Regions from separate parts of the Shewanella psychrophila genome, predicted to be linked through region 1. Evidence: predicted binding sites of a transcription regulator. Region 1 holds the regulator's gene; each other region holds the start of a gene.
What was found. Region 1 encodes MetJ, which represses methionine synthesis genes. Its sites were predicted from a motif close to TAGACGTCTAGACGTCTA; they were not measured.
Positions count from the first base shown of each region.

Region 2: metK (methionine adenosyltransferase) is a predicted target of MetJ. The motif match lies at 3,982-3,999, and genes of this name have one in related genera.
Region 3: serA (phosphoglycerate dehydrogenase) is a predicted target of MetJ. The motif match lies at 2,449-2,466, and genes of this name have one in related genera.

Region 1 is NZ_CP014782.1:3,387,268-3,393,978, forward strand. Features, by position in the region: gene metB (cystathionine gamma-synthase) at 1-953, opposite strand, end outside; gene metJ (met regulon transcriptional regulator MetJ) at 1,188-1,502, shown strand; gene sps_RS14575 (sulfite exporter TauE/SafE family protein) at 1,687-2,424, shown strand; gene sps_RS14580 (conjugal transfer protein TraF) at 2,555-3,754, opposite strand; gene sps_RS14585 (OmpA family protein) at 4,398-5,087, opposite strand; gene sps_RS14590 (pilus assembly protein) at 5,094-6,608, opposite strand; gene tadF (tight adherence pilus pseudopilin TadF) at 6,611-6,711, opposite strand, start outside.
Region 2 is NZ_CP014782.1:3,014,705-3,021,415, reverse strand. Features, by position in the region: gene sps_RS13020 (GGDEF domain-containing protein) at 1-112, opposite strand, end outside; gene sps_RS13015 (GNAT family N-acetyltransferase) at 305-874, shown strand; gene sps_RS13010 (hypothetical protein) at 924-1,451, shown strand; gene sps_RS13005 (glucosaminidase domain-containing protein) at 1,526-2,563, opposite strand; gene metK (methionine adenosyltransferase) at 2,787-3,938, opposite strand; gene tkt (transketolase) at 4,380-6,374, shown strand; gene epd (erythrose-4-phosphate dehydrogenase) at 6,706-6,711, shown strand, end outside.
Region 3 is NZ_CP014782.1:3,249,850-3,256,560, reverse strand. Features, by position in the region: gene ygfZ (tRNA-modifying protein YgfZ) at 1-975, opposite strand, end outside; gene serA (phosphoglycerate dehydrogenase) at 1,107-2,336, opposite strand; gene sps_RS14040 (DUF2238 domain-containing protein) at 2,523-3,125, shown strand; gene sps_RS14035 (helix-turn-helix transcriptional regulator) at 3,391-4,056, shown strand; gene exeM (extracellular exonuclease ExeM) at 4,518-6,711, shown strand, end outside.

The DNA.
Region 1 (6,711 bases):
AATTTGTCAAGAAAAGCTACCAACTGCGTTTCTCCGCCTTTAAGCTCGAAACTGAGCATGGCACCAAAGCCCTTTTGCTGCTTAGCAGCAATCTTATGACCAGGGTGATCACTAAGACCTGGATAGTAAACTTTATCGACCGCCTCGCTGGCAGTTAATACCGCTAACACCCGTTGTGCATTAGCCTGATGTTCACGAATACGTACCGCTAAGGTACGAATACCGCGTAGGGTAAGATAACTATCAAAAGCAGATCCTGTTAGGCCTAAGGTATTAGACCACCAATGCAATAACTCACCTAACTCGGCATCTTTAGCGACGACAGCACCACCGACTACATCGCTGTGGCCATTGATATATTTAGTAGTCGAATGGATAACAATATCGGCACCGAGCAAGAGTGGCTGCTGTAAAATGGGAGACAAGAACGTATTATCGACAACGACTAGGGCATCGACGGCATTACTCGCCTTGGAAATTTCTTCGATATCGACGACACGCAGTAAAGGGTTCGATGGTGTTTCCAACCAGACCATCTTAGGCTTCTGGGCAATAGCGGCTTCCAGTGCTATATTGTCAGTCTGATCCACCACAGCAAGCTTGAAGGCCCCCTTCTTGGCTAAGTTAGTAAATAGACGATAACTTCCCCCATAACAGTCATGGGGAACGATTAGCAGATCATCGGGACCAAGCAGGCTAGTCACTAATGTGATCGCAGCCATGCCAGTACAAGTCACCACACCTGTTGCGCCTTTCTCCAGTCCAGCGATGGCATCACCGAGAATAGAACGAGTCGGATTTCCCGAACGGCTATAGTCAAAATCTCTGGGGTTCTTGTGCCCATCGAAAGAGTAGTTAGTCGACAAATAGATGGGAGGCACCACGGCACCATGTTGGGTATCGGACTCAATCCCTTGACGCACTGCAATTGTGGCTAACTTACGTTCGGTCATCTACTACTCCTAGAACTATTTACTGAACACCTTCCTCCCAACAAAAATTGGACAGGAGATGTCTGGACGTCTAAATGTACCTAAGGGAAAGCCCAGCGTCAACCAAATATAGACGTTTAGACGTCCAAACATATGGAAATCTATTTGCAATTGTCATAAATAAGAGGCAATAATTTGACTGCACAATTTAAAGGGTTAAAATCTGCCCCGAATTTTGAATATACAGGTGAGTCAATGACTGAGTGGAATGGCGATTATATTAGCCCATATGCTGAACACGGCAAGAAGAATGAACAAGTAAAAAAAATTACTGTTTCTATTCCCTTGAAGGTACTTAAGGTTCTTACCGATGAGCGCACCCGTCGTCAGGTTAACAACCTACGTCATGCCACCAATAGTGAATTGCTTTGCGAGGCATTCTTGCATGCATACACAGGCCAACCTCTGCCTAACGATGATGACTTGTCTAAAGATAAGCCTGATACTATCCCTGCTGAAGTGAAGCGCTTGATGGATCAGATGGGTATCGAATGGGAAGATGTAGAGTAATCATACTCACTTAAATCTTGTTCAGTCAGTTTCAGGGATCGCATTGCGATCCCTGTTTGCTTCCACACTAGTTTCGACCCTGCAGAAACAATCGAGCCCGACTAAAAGATTAATATCGAAGCCTTTCATATTAATTAACAAGGCTAACGCCTTAACCATCACAGTACAATTGAGAGAAAATGCCGTGCTTTCAATGATAGATCCAACCACATTAGCTTTAGCTTCCCTTATCATCTTCTGTGGTGCCTTGACCCAGAGCCTTATCGGTTTTGGTTTAGCCATTGTCGCCTCTCCTCTGCTGTATATTGTCGATCCAGAGCTAGTACCGGCCCCGGTTATCATCATGGGCTTCTCTATCTCCTTGCTGACCCTGTTTAGAGAGCGAGGTGCCCTTGAGTTTAATGGGCTGCAATATGCCCTTCTTGGACGCATTCCTGGTGGTTTTCTCGGGGCAGGTCTATTGATATATGCACCACAACCCATTCTTGGACTGGCCATATCGGGCATCGTTGCCACGGCGGTCATATTGAGTTTGCTTAAGTTCAACATAGCCGTTAACCGCAAGAGCCTGTTTGGCGCCGGCGTGATATCTGGTGTATTTGGTAATATTGCCGCTATCGGTGGCCCACCACTGGCAATTTTGCTTTCAGGAAAAGATGCCCGTCAGTTTCGTGCGGCCCTATCGGCTTTCTTCATCTTCAGCTCACTGATCGCGCTTGTGATTCTTGGGATCACAGGTCTGCTTAGCATCAAACATCTATGGCTGTCGCTATTGCTTCTGCCTTCGGTGATCTTAGGTTATGTGGTCGCGGGGAGACTGATAGGGCATGTTGATAAAGATAAGACTCGCAAGGCAACACTCATATTATGTTCAATCTGTGCAACGATATTGGCGGTGAAGTCATTAATGGAATTAGGCTAAGAGAAGGTGCGAGTACGGAGCTTCGCTCCTACGAGTTCAAGAAAAGTCAGAAGCGAAAAGCTTTTGCTTTTAGCTCGCAGCCAACTTGTTGGCGAACTCGTAGCGAAGCGCCCTCGAAACTTCTTTAAATTTAAAAATGATATGACGTTTGTAAAACACCGCCTATAGCATCATCGCTGCCGACCATGCCGGTAAAGTCCAGATAAAAGACTCGACCAAATTCGAAGCCTGTACCTAAAGAGTAAATATCAGCCGTCGTGTCTTTCATATCGTGACGGTAACCTAAACGCAGTGCAAACCAATCCGTAGCTTTCAACTCACCACCAACGCGCCAATACTGAGTACCACCAACTTCTTCGAAGCGTTTATAGGCGTTCAGATCGATATCTGAGGTTAAACTTATACTGTCCCAGTCATAGGCGATACCTGCAGTAAATTGTGGCTTAACTTGATAGGTAAATTTACGGCCTTGTGCTTCTACCGTCTCCACATCCTGACTAATAAGGTTTCGACCAGATAGCCCCACAACCAAACCTTCTACAGGTTTCATGGCGACACCAACATCTAAGTTAAAAGTGACCTCGTCGTTTCTATACTTAAAATCATCAAAATCACTAGCCTCGAAGTTATTCGCACTAACGGCATAGTTATAGGTATCTATACGCTGAAGCTTAGGTGATACCCCGACTGCAATGGGCATATTGACAATTGAAAGTGGAAAGCTCAAGGCTACGCCTAAATCAGAAACCACACCGGCAACCACAGCTCCCTGTGAATCTAGGTCTGCCAGTTCTGAAGGATTATTTGGATCTAACCCATTAAGAGTATCAATATCAGATTGGGCAATGGCTGCGACTCCAATGGCATCCATATAGCTCTTATAAAACACCGCCATGGGCATTTTATGTGTGGGTAATACGATAGAGAATCCAATACCTGTACTCACATAAGCATTGTTATCTTTTAAAGACTCGAGATCGGTGACTAACTCACCACGATAGAGATCGACTGAAGTAGCATCACCGACTGTAATGGCAGCATCTAGTGCATCATAAGAGTCTTGCAGGGAATCAAACTTATCTATCATCTGATCTTTATCGGCACCATCGGCTCCGATCACGGGTAGTAACATGGCAAAATTATTGAATTTAGGTGTTTGCAGGGCCAGTAGAGCAGGATTAATGAAGCCAGCGCCCTCACGGCTTGATGAGGCCACACCGGCACCGCCCATGGCATCGCTTCTAGCCTCGTAGTATTGCTGCCCAGCGATAGCTACCGACGGGGTGAGTAGTAGTAGTGCACAGTAAAGTGCAAATTTGAGCATTTTCATCCTTTCAGCCCTTATCTTTATTTTTATTATTTGATGTTTGTTACGTTTCTTCCTACTAGGTAAAATCCAGCGTAGCGCACTGAACAAAACTCACAGAAATAAGTAGAGACACATAAAAACAGTCGAATTTAAAGATAGTCCAACATTCAGAATTGTGTACGATAAACACTCAAAAAACCAACACTTGTATCGATTTATTTTGATCTTTTTTTTAACAAGATGCCTTACTTAAGAACTACCCAGCTTAACCCGATAATAAATATGAATATTTACCACTCTTTATGGCTAATAAATTCAGTTTATAAATCACTAAATTCAGCGCTATTATTTGTAAGTTTTCTTTATTGCCCTAAAGCACATAATCCATAAAATGCTCAGCAGTAAGACCTAGGAATTATCTTAAAACCACAGGCTGATATTTGTCTTCATGCTAGAGGAGATAAAAGGAGGTATCGGCTATTCGTCAGTCATCAAACATAGAGACAAATACACCATCATTAAGAAGTTAAGAAGTAGGCTAATCACACTAGGCCATTAGCCTCAGGCAATGCTTAGGAGTTTAATAGGCGATCACAGGGAAAGAGAGCTAAGATCTGAGGATGAAGCAGCCCCCCAGACCCTTTATCGAAATTAACACATAAACTTAGTTGTCCTCTTGGGGGGAGACTAAGAGATCAACCCGTCGATTCGCTTTCCTGCCTTCGACATTATCATTACTGGCTAAAGGCTTAGCCTCGCCAAGGCTTTCGCTCTTAAGTTGCACAGCATTCACCCCTTGCTTACCTAGGTAATCTTGCGTAGTTACGGCTCTGCGTAATCCCAGAGCATAATTATACCAGACACTTCCCTTGCTATCGGTATTTCCCTCAAGCCTAATCATATCCGGGGAATTCGCCAACTTTGCGGCGACTTTAGCTAAGATATCACGGGATTCTGAAGTTAGCTTATCACTGTCAAAATCGAAATAAACCCGAGCCAGTAATTGCTTTTCGGATGTGACTCTCATTAACCCGCTAGCCGACAAATACTCCATACAGGCAGAGTAAACATCTTGGCTCTTTGCTAATTTAAGTAGCCTATTATTGACCTCTGTGTCACTTACCTCTTGTATGATCACTAGCCTACCATCTCTATGGTTCGCTAATGCGGTAACATCAGAAATTGTCACATCCTGACTAATAGTGTGACTCTTAGTGGAACAAAAAGAAGCCAAGTCATATTGAACTTTTTCAACAGCTTGTATCTCAGCTCCAGGCTGTACATCTTGAGCGCATCCGCTTAAGGCCGAGACCAGAGTAAAACAGATTAATAAGGTGGGGAATATTCTTGTCATCGCAATTTAACTCTCTGTGTGTCGGTAATAAAGTTTACTGATGCCATCACTCTTGGCGCCTTTCTTAATTAAGTCTAAAATTTCCTGGATCAAATCATCTAAGTCATCCACATCTATGATGTTGTCTGCGCCTACGCAATTTTTAAAAGCATTTTGCCCCGAAGCACTAAATTGAATCCCTATCACCCCCATATGCAGTGGAAGTTCGCCATCATTAAACTGAGACCTGATCTTGTCGCACATACCATAATTATTCACCAACTTAGAGAAAGTGTTTTCATAGGGAGATTCCATACCATCGCTAAGGATAAGGATCATTTTAAGGCGCTTGTTATACTCCTCACTCTCCTCCTCACTTGGCTTGACTGGTCGTCCCTTATCTAAGATTTGCGCCCCTCTCAACAAGCCTTGATAAACTGAAGTCCCGCCATCAGGAGACATACGACTCACAGTGTCTATCTGTGACTCTTGGTTTGTCAGCGGAATCGACCAAAAATTGCCGTTACACATAGAGCCGCTATAGAGCCTTTGGTAGCTAGGATTATGTTGAATATCTGCAGAGTTCTCGATAAAAATATCAGCAACCGTACGGCTATAATCTATCCAATTAGCACTATCAGGCCACTTCGAATTCCAATAAGCTGAAGGGGCATCATCCACAACAGCCCTCACAGTGCGTGCATCGCTTCTCGGGCCAGGTAAGCCGTTACACTTACGACTGTTATTAACGCAACGATCAACCTGGCTATAGCTTTCATTGGCCCAGTCTCTCCAATTTATCGATTCATAATCAGAGTAATTACTGCTAGTTTTTCCACTCGGATTTCGATACTTAAGCTGAGACATACAGACATTTCTACTGCTTCCCCCCTCTACTACTCGCATGTTATAGGGGACTAAAGCAATCCTATTACGAATTTCGGTCTCTCCGTCACGGGGCACTAAGATCTCATCGGCAACCTGAGTTATCGCCTCCTTAAGACTATTAATTTTTCCATGTTGATCCATGGAGCCAGAGAAATCGGAAACAAAAACGATATCCACATCACGGTCGCCCAGATACTCAGGATAATTACGGGCAATGGCAAGATTGGCTAAGGTTACAGTCTCTTTGAAACTCGGAATAACATCGCTATGTAGCCAGGAGTGATGGTCTGTTTTAGCCGTCACTCTATACTGGGTATATTCTCTGTCTTCAACACTGCCATTGGGCAGGGGGTAATGATCGACAGCCTCATTGCGCTCTACTTTTATCTGACTAATGTTATTGATATTTCTAATGTAGCTTGAAATATAATCACTCGCCAATTTCGACTCATATGCCTTGTCGTCACGATTGGCTATAGACACGGCAAGACTCGCCGCCTCTGTTGCATCGGCGAGACGATTTTGCTTTTGAATATAGCGTGTGCCCTCAAGCGCTAAAAAGACCATACCGAATAATGGAATAAGTAAAAAAGCTAAATAAATGGCCGCCGCACCTTGCTGCTTTTTTAAGGAGAATCTTGCTCTTCTATACATAACTACCTTCCGGGCATGACTGAACTGGAGTGAATATAGTGCTGCTCACTATCCCCCCAAAACTGGTTGAACCAGGAGTCTATTTTCAGGCACAGGGTAACTT
Region 2 (6,711 bases), 370 kb from region 1:
CTTCATAATAACGCTTCATCAATTCACACTGGTGCATCCAGCGAACTAAATTTAGCTGCGTATTATCACTTTCAAGTAAGCTAATACTGGTATCAATATTTTCAGGAAGCATGGGAACCTAGGCAAAGTTATCTGGCTATTGCGTTAATTGTGGTAGTCAGATCGTCATTATGCAAATAGGGGCTCAATTAGAGACGAGTACCCTTAGGATATATAATCAATACCTGAGCCTTTTAGGTATATAATCTAGGCTTCATCTCCTCGAATGTGTTTCATCGATAGTTAAAAGGTTAATGCTTGTACAATGAATATTAGACCCGCCCATATTGGCGATCTCGAACAATTAATTGAACTGGAAAAGTTACATCTTAATGATGAACTTAATGATGGTTCAAAAGCCAAGACATTAGATGGGCAAGCGTTCGGGAAAGCTGAGCTAAAAGAACTCATTGAAAACCATTGGATCTGCATTGCCGAAAAAAATATGGCTAAGGATTCAAGCACAGAGACTCGTGAGATTATTGGCTATGTTATTGCAGGCCGTTGGACGTTTTTTGAAGCTTGGCCTGTTTACAGGCGCATTCTTAAGGGATTGAAGGAGCTCAATGTCGATGGTAGTCAGTTATCTAAGGGGAACTCTTGCCAATATGGTCCTATCTGGATTAAGAAAGAGTGTCGTGGGCAGGGGATATTCGAGGCTTTGGTCAATGGGATAAAGGCTCAAGTTAAAAACGAATTTTCGTTTATGCTGACCTTTATTGCAGAAGATAACCTAGCTTCTTTTACAGCTCATACCAAAAAAGCTTCTATGGTGGTTTTAGACTATTTTACCTTTGATGATAGAGATTACTATCTATTGGCCTTATCCACTTGAATAAACAAGATTCAATCAGCTTGAATTAACCTCCACAGGTAGTGTGATTATGAATTCTGGACCAGATAAAAAAGTATTAGAGCTAGTGCAAAGTTTACTCGCGCCCTATGCCAGAGAGTCGCTGTCGGCTTTCGATAATATGAAGTTGGTCATTGCTGTTATTAGTGCCTCAGCTAAGCGTTCAAATGAGCCGCAGCAAGAAGCTATAGCCTATGAAGTGACTCCTAACATGAACGAACAATCAGATAATGCAGACGATACTCTGGTTCAGAGTAGACAATTTTACTGTGTGCGATGGAAAAACCTTTGGCTAGATTGTGGCCTCACTAATGATTACAGTGCTTCGATTCAATTGCTAACTCATGATGGCCAAGGCATTAAAGTACAGGAGATTAAAGTACAGGAGATTAAGGAGGCGGGCACCTCTGAGGTTAGAGATGTGCATGCCACAGCTGAAGATACTCTCGCTCCCCTTAATATAGAAACGTCCTTATTGAGGGAAATAAATGTCCCCGTCTTATCGCTACAACAAATTGAATTTATGTGTATGGAGTATGCACACTTTGATCATTGCTAGTGGCTTTGAAGCTTTTTACCTTTAATAAGCGCTAACTCAAATCAGAAAGTTAGCGCTTATATTTTAGATTCGGTCTACTCTTGTTTGTTGCTAATTAAATGCAGTGGGGGCTTGCTACTGAGGTAAGCTTGATCCACTTGATCTAGTTTATTAAAACGTATCATCTCTCGAATGCCATCTATGTAAGCTTGACCACGTTCAGAGTACTTATCTAACGTGCCCGCAAGTTCTGGTCCTGTTATTGGATGTCCACTCTTTCTTAGCTCGGTACGAAGGTTACGTAGTTTAACGTAGGCATTATTAGTATTGAGGTTAAACATGTAACCTTCCACCGATGCTAACGGACTATCGAATCTCGCCAAACCATAGTTGCCTAACTCTTTTCGTTGTTGTTTAGGGATCATACCCTTGCCGCTAAAATCCCACTGACCGAAGAATGCATTGCCCTCTAAGGTGAATCTCGAGGTAGCCCAGCCACTTTCTTCGGCAGCCTGAGCTAGTACTAAAGAAGGCGGCAATATATCGACCTGATTCAATAATTGAAGGCGTATATCTTGGGTTATTTGGACGCTAGCATCCGTTATGGCTTTATACCTTAATGCGATACGCTTTAGTTCAGGATCATTTAACTTGGCAGCTTCAACGATCTGCCGCTCCAGTAATATTTTCTCGTTAGATACTAGAATCAGCGGTGCCATTAGACGGAAGAAGACCATCTTCTTCTGTTGAACGGGGATCTCGTTGGATGTCTTATGCCAGTTATCGCTGACGCCTTCAAAGGTGAGGCGCGGCACTTCGCGGTTTCCTTTGAGCCAGCTTTGAGTGTTGTAATCCAGTGAATCGAACAGGGTGATAAGATCGTCTAGTGAGTCAAGTACCACATCTCTAGCTTCGCTGGTGGGGATATTGTCGCTCAGCTGAGGAAGATTGCTTTTTGTTTGTTCTTCGTCTGATGGTGCAGCTCGTTTATTGCTGGGATCTGTCACATCGAGTTCTGCGTTATCAGTATTTTTTAGATTGACGGAGTCATTTGTGAAACTATCGGCCCCCCAATAGAGTGAAGTCCCTATTAAAAGGGCAAGGAGTACCAATTTTCCAAGGTTATCTTTCATTATCTCTCCATTGAAGGCTTGCTGAAATGTATCAAAAATTAAGTGTCGGGAAGTTTACCGCCTACGGACTTAATAGGAGCTTAACCTAGCAGGATTTTTTCAGCTACGTAGAAATAAGTGTAAAACTGATGAAGAGTCAGTGTGAGCTGTAGGATGTAGGCATAAAAAAACCGCCCGAAGGCGGTTTTCTGGTTTAACACGTCGTTAGACGGGCTAAACAAATTTATATTTTAGCGCCAGCTTTTAGTGCTTCAACTTTATCTGTACGCTCCCAAGGGAACTCATCACGACCGAAGTGACCGTATGCCGCTGTAGATTGATAGATTGGACGTGCCAAGTCTAACATCTCGGTTAGGCCATAAGGTCGCAGGTCGAAGTGCTCACGTACCAAAGCAATTAGCAGCTCTTCTGATACCTTACAGGTTCCGAACGTTTCAATACTGATAGAGGTTGGCTCAGCAACACCAATGGCGTAAGAAACCTGTAGCTCGCAGCGATCGGCAAGGCCTGCTGCAACAATGTTTTTTGCTACATAACGCGCGGCATAAGCTGCACTGCGATCAACCTTAGATGGATCTTTACCTGAGAAAGCACCGCCGCCGTGACGTGCCATGCCGCCGTAGGTATCAACAATGATTTTACGACCTGTTAGGCCACAATCACCTACAGGACCACCGATAACAAAACGGCCTGTTGGATTGATAAAGTATTTAGTGTCTTTAGATAACCATTTAGCTGGTAGTACTGGCTTGATGATACTTTCCATCACACCTTCAATCAGATCAGATTGATTTACGCTGTCGCAATGCTGAGTTGAAAGAACAACGGCGTCGATACCAACAATCTTGTTGTCTTCGTATGCGAAGGTCACTTGGCTCTTCGCATCAGGACGTAACCATGGAAGGGTCTCATCTTTACGCATTTCTGATTGACGTTTTACCAGAGCGTGAGCATAGGTAATGGGTGCAGGCATAAATACGTCAGTCTCGTTGTTGGCATAACCAAACATTAGCCCTTGATCACCAGCGCCTTGCTCTTTAGGGTCGGCACGGTCAACACCTTGGTTAATGTCTGGAGACTGTTTACCTATAACATTTAATACAGCACAAGAATCGGCATCAAAGCCCATATCTGAATTGATATAACCAATTTCACGTACTGTTTTACGGGTGATCTCTTCGATATCGACCCAAGCTGAAGTCGTGACTTCACCACCGACCATGACCATGCCGGTCTTTACATAAGTTTCACAGGCGACACGAGCCTTAGGATCTTGCTCTAGGATTGCGTCTAGTACCGCATCAGAAATCTGATCGGCGATTTTATCTGGATGACCTTCTGATACAGACTCAGAAGTAAACAAGTGCTTTGCCATGGTGGGAAATCTCGTCATTGAACAATTTGAATGTGTAGAAGTATCTACATCTAGACGTCTATATTAATTCAAAATGAGTTGGCGATCACCCCCGTTCACTAATTATTAGTACATATTGTGACATTGAATATGTAAAGAAAATTTGTATGTTAGTTATTAAACCTTAGTTATCAGCCTTATAGGATAACTAATTTCGATGAATATTCTTCAGATAAAAATGAAGTAAAGGTAGTGATTGACTGATGCTGTGTTTATAAGAGACAAGATAGTCCCTATGTCTTGCAGTGAAATATCGTGATTTGGTGAATTATCGTTTGCGTCCGTCTGTTATGTGGGCGAAAATATGTCTCCAAAATTTGCAGTAGAGCATCGATTTCTAATTTAAGTGCTGATTGATATAGCGCTCGATGATCTAGACCTCAAAACCAAGCAGGAGAGAGCATGTCATCTCGTAAAGAACTCGCAAACGCTATCCGCGCATTAAGTATGGATGCCGTCCAAAAAGCCAACTCTGGTCACCCTGGTGCACCAATGGGAATGGCGGATATCGCTGAAGTGCTTTGGAATGACTTCCTTAAGCACAACCCGAATAACCCTGAGTGGGTTGATCGTGACCGTTTCGTCTTATCGAACGGCCATGGGTCTATGCTTATATACTCTTTGCTTCATCTGACAGGTTATGCACTGCCTATCGAAGAGCTTAAGAACTTCCGTCAGCTGCACTCTAAGACACCGGGTCACCCAGAATATGGTTACACTCCAGGTGTTGAAACTACTACTGGTCCACTAGGCGCTGGTATCAGTAACGCCGTAGGTATGGCCATAGCTGAAAAGACATTAGCGGCTCAGTTCAACCAACCTGGTCACGACATAGTCGATCACTTCACCTATTGTTTCTTAGGTGATGGTTGTTTGATGGAAGGCATCTCACATGAAGCCTGTTCTTTAGCGGGAACCTTAGGCCTAGGCAAGCTCATCATGTTCTGGGATGACAATGGCATCTCTATCGATGGTCACGTCGAAGGTTGGTTTACCGATGATACGCCAAAGCGTTTCGAGGCTTACGGCTGGCATGTGGTTGCTGGTGTAGACGGTCATGATAGCGATGCAATTCGCGCTGCTATCGAAGAAGCTAAGTCTGTTACCGACAAGCCGACTATGATCTGCTGTAAAACCGTTATTGGCTTCGGTTCTCCTAACAAGTCAGGTACTCATAACTGCCACGGCGCACCACTGGGTGATGCCGAGATCGCAGCGACCCGTGAATTCTTGGGTTGGGAGCACGGTGCTTTCGAGATCCCTGAAAATGTTTACGCTGGTTGGGATGCTAAAGACGCTGGCGCGACTAACGAGTCAAGCTGGAATGACAAGTTTTCTGCCTATGAAGCTGCGTTCCCTGAACTTGCTGCAGAATATAAGCGTCGCGTGATTACTGGCGATCTTCCTGCAGATTTTGAAGAGAAAGCTCAAGCCTTCATTCAAGAGTGTCAAGACAAAGCAGAAGGCATTGCCAGCCGTAAAGCATCACAAAATGCTATTGGTGCATTCGGTGCAATCTTACCAGAAATGTTAGGTGGCTCTGCCGACCTTGCAGGTTCTAACCTGACGCTTTGGTCTGGTTCTAAAGGTATTCAAGACGATCCAGCCGGTAACTACATTTATTACGGTGTACGTGAATTCGGTATGAGCGGTATCATGAACGGTGCATCACTTCACGGTGGTTTCATCAACTATGGTGCAACTTTCATGATGTTTATGGAATATGCTCGTAACGCGGTACGTATGTCTGCGCTAATGGGGATCCAAAACGTTTGGGTTTATACTCATGACTCAATTGGTCAAGGTGAAGATGGCCCGACTCACCAGCCTGTAGAGCAACTTGCTAACCTGCGTATGACTCCAAACATGACTGTTTGGCGTCCATGTGATGCTGCTGAAACTGCGGTTTCATGGAAATCTGCTATCCAGCGTCGCGATGCTCCTACGTCACTGATCTTCAGTCGTCAGGGCCTTAAAGCTCAGGCTCGTACTGGTGAGCAACTGGCTAATGTTGCTAAAGGTGGTTACACCTTAGTCGATTGTGCTGGCACACCAGATTTGATCTTAATCGCTACCGGTTCTGAAGTTCAGTTAGCTGTCGATTCGGCTGCTGCACTTACTGAGCAAGGTAAGAAGGTACGTGTGGTTTCTATGCCTTCTACCAACGAGTTTGATAAGCAAGATGCGGCTTATAGAGAGTCTGTATTGCCTAAGTCTGTGACTAAGCGTGTTGCTATCGAAGCGGCTCATGTCGATTTCTGGCACAAGTATGTCGGATTCGGCGGCGCGGTTGTGGGCATGACTACCTTCGGTGAGTCGGCTCCAGGTGCTGATTTGTTGAAGCATTTTGGCTTCACGGTTGAAAATGTTGTGGCTACTGCGAACGAGCTAGGTTAATTAGTTCATTTAGCAGTGCATCACCGAGCGTGTTAGCTCGGTGATCTTATTAACGGCTTATCTCATGTGGCTTATTTAAAGCTACAAATAATGGGGTAGGCCGTTGTTACATCTGATAGAGTACGTTTCGTCTATATAAGGGGATAGGGTATTTATCAGAGGTCATTGAAATGCTGTCAGTGATCTTTGATAAATGCCAGTTTTAAAATTGTCTTTTCACATACATGTTGAGATGAGCAAATTGAAATTGCAGCTTTAACTTACCTCCGTGGGAGGCTTGTTGAGCTACAGATGTCGATTCCAATATTTTTCTATAGGGTATAAGCGCTTAATGATC
Region 3 (6,711 bases), 140 kb from region 1:
CTCATCTTCAAGGGAGTAAGGCAGTGGCGTAATCGCTAGCGATGAGGTTTCATTTCCTGCTATTCGTAGCTTAGCGCTATTTTGGGTGTCATTAGGTAGTACGGCTGTGAGTAAGACTTGCTCTCCGGATTGAACGACTTCTATGATGGTTCCTGCCCGCTTGAAGCCATCGTCTAAGGCTAGCTCTAGTCTGGTTTCCAGGCTGACAGTTTCGCAACTGGTGCCGCTTAGGATATACAGGGCACGTTTATTGCCACCACGATATTTCATGCGGGCAATGGTTTCCTGACCCATGTAACAGCCTTTTTGGAAGCTGATGCCATTGATGCCCTGTAGGTTACACATCTGTGGTACAAACTGGCTCTGATGCGAGGCGGCCAGGTTGGGATAACCGGATTGGATTTCCAGAGCCTGCCAGGCTGTGGCATCGACTATTTCTTGGTTGATAGAGGTGAGGAAGGGCGCAGCGGCTTCCTTGTCCATCATGATGATAAAGCGGTCATTGTCTTTAAGCAGTAAGCCACCTGAGATCTCGGTGACTTCTTTATCGATGTCAGTATTGTCGGCAGGGCCGAAACGTTCGTTAATCCAAGTTTGTGCTTGCTCACCGGCGACGCCTAACAGTAAGTACTTGTCGGTGACATCGACTAAATCGACTTTAGAGAAAACGGCATACTTAGCCAGCTGAGATAGATCTAGAGCTAATGTGTCTGATGGCATCATCATGATCAGCGCATCTTCGAGGGCGAATGTTCTGAAGCTCGCCAGCATCTTACCTTTAGGATCACAATGTGCACCCCAGCGCCATTGGTCGCTCTCTAATGAGCTGATGTCTGTGGTGACTTGCCCATGGATAAAGCTGCGGCCTTGTTCACCCGTCACGCTCATTAGTCCCAAGTGGGACAAGTTAGAGAAGAATAGCGATGGAATTGGGTCATTCAAGTTCCAACTGGGCTGAGAAACGGAAAGCGTCATATCATGATCCTAGGAAATAAACGGGCTGGAAAGAACCGATTGTAACTCTAATTTGCAAATGCTTGAAATGAAATAGCCCGCATAATTGATAAAATTATGCGGGCTATTAATTTTTAGTCTCAGACTGGTATTTAGTGCAGGAGTCTAGTTCGAATAGTGCCTTCGATAGCCTTCATCTGTTCCAGAGCTTCTTCGGCTTGATCCGAGTCGACTTCCATCACTACATAACCAATTTCTGCAGTAGTTTGAAGATACTGAGCCGCAATGTTGATGCCCTTTTCTGCAAACGCTTGGTTAATCTTGATCAGTACACCGGGACGGTTATGGTGAATGTGCAGTAAGCGAGATGCGTCTTTATGCTGGGCCAGAGACACTTCAGGGAAGTTAACTGCAGTCATGGTCGAGCCATTGTCTGAGTATTTGGCTAGCTTGCCAGCCACTTCAATACCGATGTTTTCCTGAGCTTCCTGAGTGCTGCCACCAACATGGGGGGTCAGTATGACATTATCCAAGCCACGTAGCGGGCTGAAAAATTCGTCATTATTCGACTTAGGCTCAACAGGGAATACATCGATAGCGGCGCCAGCGAGTTTTTCACTGCGAACGGCCGAGGCGAGTGCATCTATGTCGACAACGGTGCCGCGAGAGGCGTTGATTAAGATGCTACCTTGCTTCATATAAGAAAGCTCGGCTTCACCTATCATCTCTTTAGTTTGTGGCGTCTCAGGTACATGTAGGCTGACTACATCGGCAAGAGACATCAGCTCTTGCATCGAGTGAATTTGTTGGGCGTTACCCAGTGGTAGCTTGTCTTCGATATCGAAGAAAATGACGCGCATGCCAAGCGTCTCGGCCAAGATACCGAGCTGAGTACCAATATGACCATAACCGATAACACCGAGTGTTTTACCGCGAGCTTCGAAACTACCACTGGCGCTTTTTAGCCATCCGCCTCTGTGTGCCATCGCATTACGCTGTGGAATACCACGGAATAACATAATAATTTCACCAAGTACTAGCTCGGCGACACTTCGGGTGTTTGAAAATGGCGCATTGAAAACCGGGACGCCCAGCTTTTCAGCAAAACTCAGGTCAACCTGGTTGGTGCCGATACAGAAGCAACCGATACCCACAAGCTTTTCCGCATGACTTAACACGGTTTCGTTAAGTTGAGTGCGGGAACGAAGGCCGACAAAATGGGCATCTTGAATAGAGGCAATTAAGGCTTCTTCTCCGAGAGATGCTTTGTGATATTCGATGTTGCTGTAGCCTGCACGTTTTAATACATCAACCGCAGATTGGTGGACGCCTTCCAACAGCAGGATCTTGATCTTATCCTTGTCCAGCGAATGTTTCGCCATGATTTGGGTACCTTCTTCGGTTATTGGTATTTTGTTAACTAAGTTGATTTTTTATAGTATTAGTATTCTATTGATACTTGTCCGACCAAAGTAGCATTTTTTTTGTGCACTGTGGAGGGCTAGATGGCTAAAGTTATTATTCTTATATCAAAACAATAGAGTTTAAACGAATATGAGGTTCCAATTTTGAATAAACAGTTTACTTGGTTAGCCATTTTTCTGGCCGTGCTGGTTTGGTCGGCTATTGATCCCAAAGATCAATTCACTTGGTTTCTTGAGGTGTTTCCAGCCCTTATTGCTTTACCTATCTTATTTCTGACTCGTCAGCGTTTCCCGCTGACGTCACTGGCTTATGTCTTGGTATTAATCCATTGCGTCATACTTATGGTTGGCGGCCATTACACCTATGCCGAAGTGCCTTTATTTGATTGGATCGCAGATATTACCGGCTCAGATAGAAACAATTACGACAAGGTAGGGCATTTTGCACAGGGCTTTGTCCCGACATTATTAGCTCGGGAGATTTTTATAAGACTAGAGGTCGTTAAACGCGGAGCTTGGTGTAATTTCTTGTCTTTATGCTTTGCTCTAGCGTTTTCTGCTTTTTATGAGTTAATTGAGTGGTGGGTTGCTTTGCTAACGGGGGAGGATGCAGAAGCGTTTCTGGGAACCCAAGGTGACATTTGGGACACTCAATCGGATATGGGGATGGCCTTGTTGGGGGCAATAGCTTGTATTGTTACACTTATTAAATTTCATGATTCACAACTGGCCAAACTTAACAGGTAATTAGTGAATTATTTTATCTTGTATAAAGTCTACTGGTTTTTTATGCTTTAAAGGTCTAAGCGAGTAAGGTTTTAATAGCTAAAGATGATAAAAAACAATTTTTCATCAAATTTTACATTCAGTTAATACTTTTTTACTATGGTATTACATTTAAAACTATTCAAATCTACTAAAACTATTCAAAATAGTAATCATTCTGGTTGATAGGGAAGATTGACCACCCCCCTTACAGAGCACAAAAAAAACTTTTCAGGGAGAGAAGCGAATGAGTAAGATTGATGAATTGGTGTTCTTACACCAAGTCGCCGCGCCATGTCACTTGGCTATACTGGCCGAATCTATTGGGCTAAAAACACGTATCGTTAAACAGGTATCTGAGCTTGAACCTGAGAGAGACAGTAACTGTTTTTATCTGATAGAGCAGGAGGGGGCCGCCTTAGACAGTAAGGGGATACCGTTATTAGCATCGCGTCTGGTATCCCATGTACCCGTTGCACTCTATCAAGTGAATCGCGAGAAACTTGAGCCAGAATCTGCATTGTTACTGGGAATACGTGGGTTGCTCTATGCAGATCAACGTATGGATCTATTGCTAACTGGCTTAAGAAAGATGGTGGCTGATGAGCTTTGGTATGACAGGACTCTGATCAGTAAGATGTTCCGTCAGCTGGTGAGTCGTTTAGACAGCGCCAACGATTATTCGCAAGATACTGTGGCTATGCTACAGATGCTGACGAACCGAGAGCGCACCATTATTCAGTTGGTATCCAGTGGTGCTCGAAATAAAGAGATCGCCCATCGACTCTGTATCAGTGAGCATACTGTTAAGGCTCATATCTCCTCTATTTTCAGGAAAACACAATCGCGTAATCGTGTGGAATTACTGAGATGGGCGCAGACATATCAAAGCCATTTTGAACTTTGTTCTTAGCAGATTAATAAGCTACTGATTTACAAGGGTCACACTAATGAGTGGTTCTTGTAGAGGATAGTCACTAACGAAAAACGCTAAAGCGGCCTCAATGGCCGCTTTTTTATGCCTATAAACCCCAGGTGTTAAGGTTAATTAACTATTCCTGTACAAACTTCATTCGGCCGAGACTGTTTATATCATTGTTTTGTAAATAATTGTCACATCTTAACGAACTGGCATTCGGTATGACTTGCCGTAGTCTGTTCTTTGGTAAGTATTTGATTTTATCCTGTTAAAACTATAAGTAGCTTTGCTTGTTTTGTCTTGTGTTAAATGCGTGTTGTTTTTTCTTTGTTTAACAAGTGTTTATCACTCGTTAATGTGATTGACCCATCTTTTTTTTGTCATCTAACTCTGCAAGAATCCCCCGGCACGTTAATAAAAAATAACGGCAAAATTATAATAATGGGGTTGAATAAATGGATAAAGTTACAAAAATGTCAGTGCTTGCACTGTCAATCGCTGCGGCGTTGCCAATGGCGGCTTCTGCTGATGTGATGATCACCGAATATGTCGAAGGCACTGGCTACAGCAAAGCTGTTGAGATATACAATTCAGGTGCTTCCGCAATCGATCTAACTGGCTATTCGCTGGTTTACTATTCCAAAGGTGAAACCGCACCTAAGACCATACTGGATTTATCCGGTAATCTGGACGCTGAAGGTATCAAGGTTATTATCAATAACCATGCCGATAACGCTATTGTCTTAGACTCTTCTATCGATACCGAATCTGCCACCATCTACTTTAACGGTGATGACAAGGTTGGCATTCTTAAAGATGGCGTACTTGTCGATATTCTTGGTGAAGTAGGCACAACAGGTGATTGGGCCAAAGACGTCACTATAGAACGTAACGCAGGTATCACGGCTGCAAACTCAAGTTATGTAGCAAGTGAGTGGACCACTAAAGGCACTAATGACTTTGGTGGGTTGGGTGTCCGTACTGGCAACTTCGATGGCGGTGAAGCTCCAGAGGTGCCAGCATTTAGCTGTACTGGCGAAACGATCACACCTATCTACAAGGTGCAGGGCGCTGGAGATTCAAGTCCGCTAGTGCCTGATGGCGAATATGTATCAGTCGATACTGTAACCATCAAAGGTATCGTTACCGCGCGTGGTGAATCGCTGCAAAAAGGTTTCTATTTGCAAGAAGCACAAGGTGATGGTTCTCCATACACCTCAGATGGTGTGTTTGTCTACTTAGGTAATAAAGCAGCCGATGGCATTCAGCCTGGTGTTGAAGTCTGTGTGAAAGGGCTGGTACAGGAGATGTATGGCCAGACGCAGATTGCCGGCGATGCCACTAAGATTGAGATTGGCGAGCAAGGCGAAGAGCTTGCCCCAACGCCTTTTTATGTTGCCGATGGAGAGAACCTAGCTCAAGCATTGGAACGTTATGAAGGCATGCATATTGTCCTAGATGCAGGCAGTGATATGAAGATAAGCCGTAACTTTAGCTTCGATTATTCAAGCTACCGTAACAATATGGTGTTATCGCACAAAGCCCCTTTAATGAAGCCCACTCAGGTTCACGCTCCTTTATCTGATGCAGCCGTTGCACTGCAGCAAGCAAACAGAATTAACGAGCTTTTTGTCGAGTCTGATTATAAGGCTAGCAATGGCGAAGTGCCTTACTTCCCAGACTTTAATGCCGAAACTGGCTATATGCGTGTTGGCGATCAAGTAACTAATATTTCTGGTGTTATCGGTTACAGTTATAACAATTATCGTTTAGTGGTGACCAATGAGATCACTGCTGGCGATCTGATTCGTGAAAACGATCGCACCGATGCACCAGCCATTGCGACTCAAGGTGACATTCGCGTAGCAAGTTTTAATGTACTTAACTTCTTCAATGACATGGTTGGCGGTGACGATACACCTAACGGTAACCGTGGTGCTTCAACTGAAGAAGAGATGTTACTGCAGCGGACAAAGCTTGTTAATGCTATTACTGCCATGAATGCGGATATTGTCGGCTTAATGGAGATCGCCAATAACGGATTTGGCGAGATGAGTGCGATTCGGAACTTGCTCGATGCCCTCAATGCAGAGCTATCGGATGAAAACGCTTATAGCTTTATCGAGATAAGTGATGAAGATAAGTACCAAGGCAAGTTTATCGGCAGCGATGCGATTACCGTGGGTATCTTGTACCGCGCAGCAAGTGTAACGCCTGAGAACGCGGCATTTGTGATCAAGACCCCAGAGCAACATGCTGCTGAAGGCGTTGCATCTCGTGGTGAAGATGAGACGAGCCCTGCTTATGATAAATATCAGCGTCATAGTCTAGGTCAGACATTTAAGATCCATGACGAGAAACTCACCATAGTGGTTAATCATCTTAAGTCTAAGGGGTCTGAGTGTTTAGAGGATTGGGTTGAATTTGCCGAAGATGAGGATCCAGCCGATCTACAGGGACACTGTAACGAGTTCCGTGTTTCGGCGGCTAAAGTCATAGGTGAAGCACTTACGGATATCGAAGGTGATCTGCTGGTTATCGGTGATATGAATGCCTATGGCATGGAAGATCCTATTGCTGTGTTGACTGACTATGATGCAGCCACTGCAGAGCGTGAGATAGTCACCGCTTCGTGGACAACATTAGATG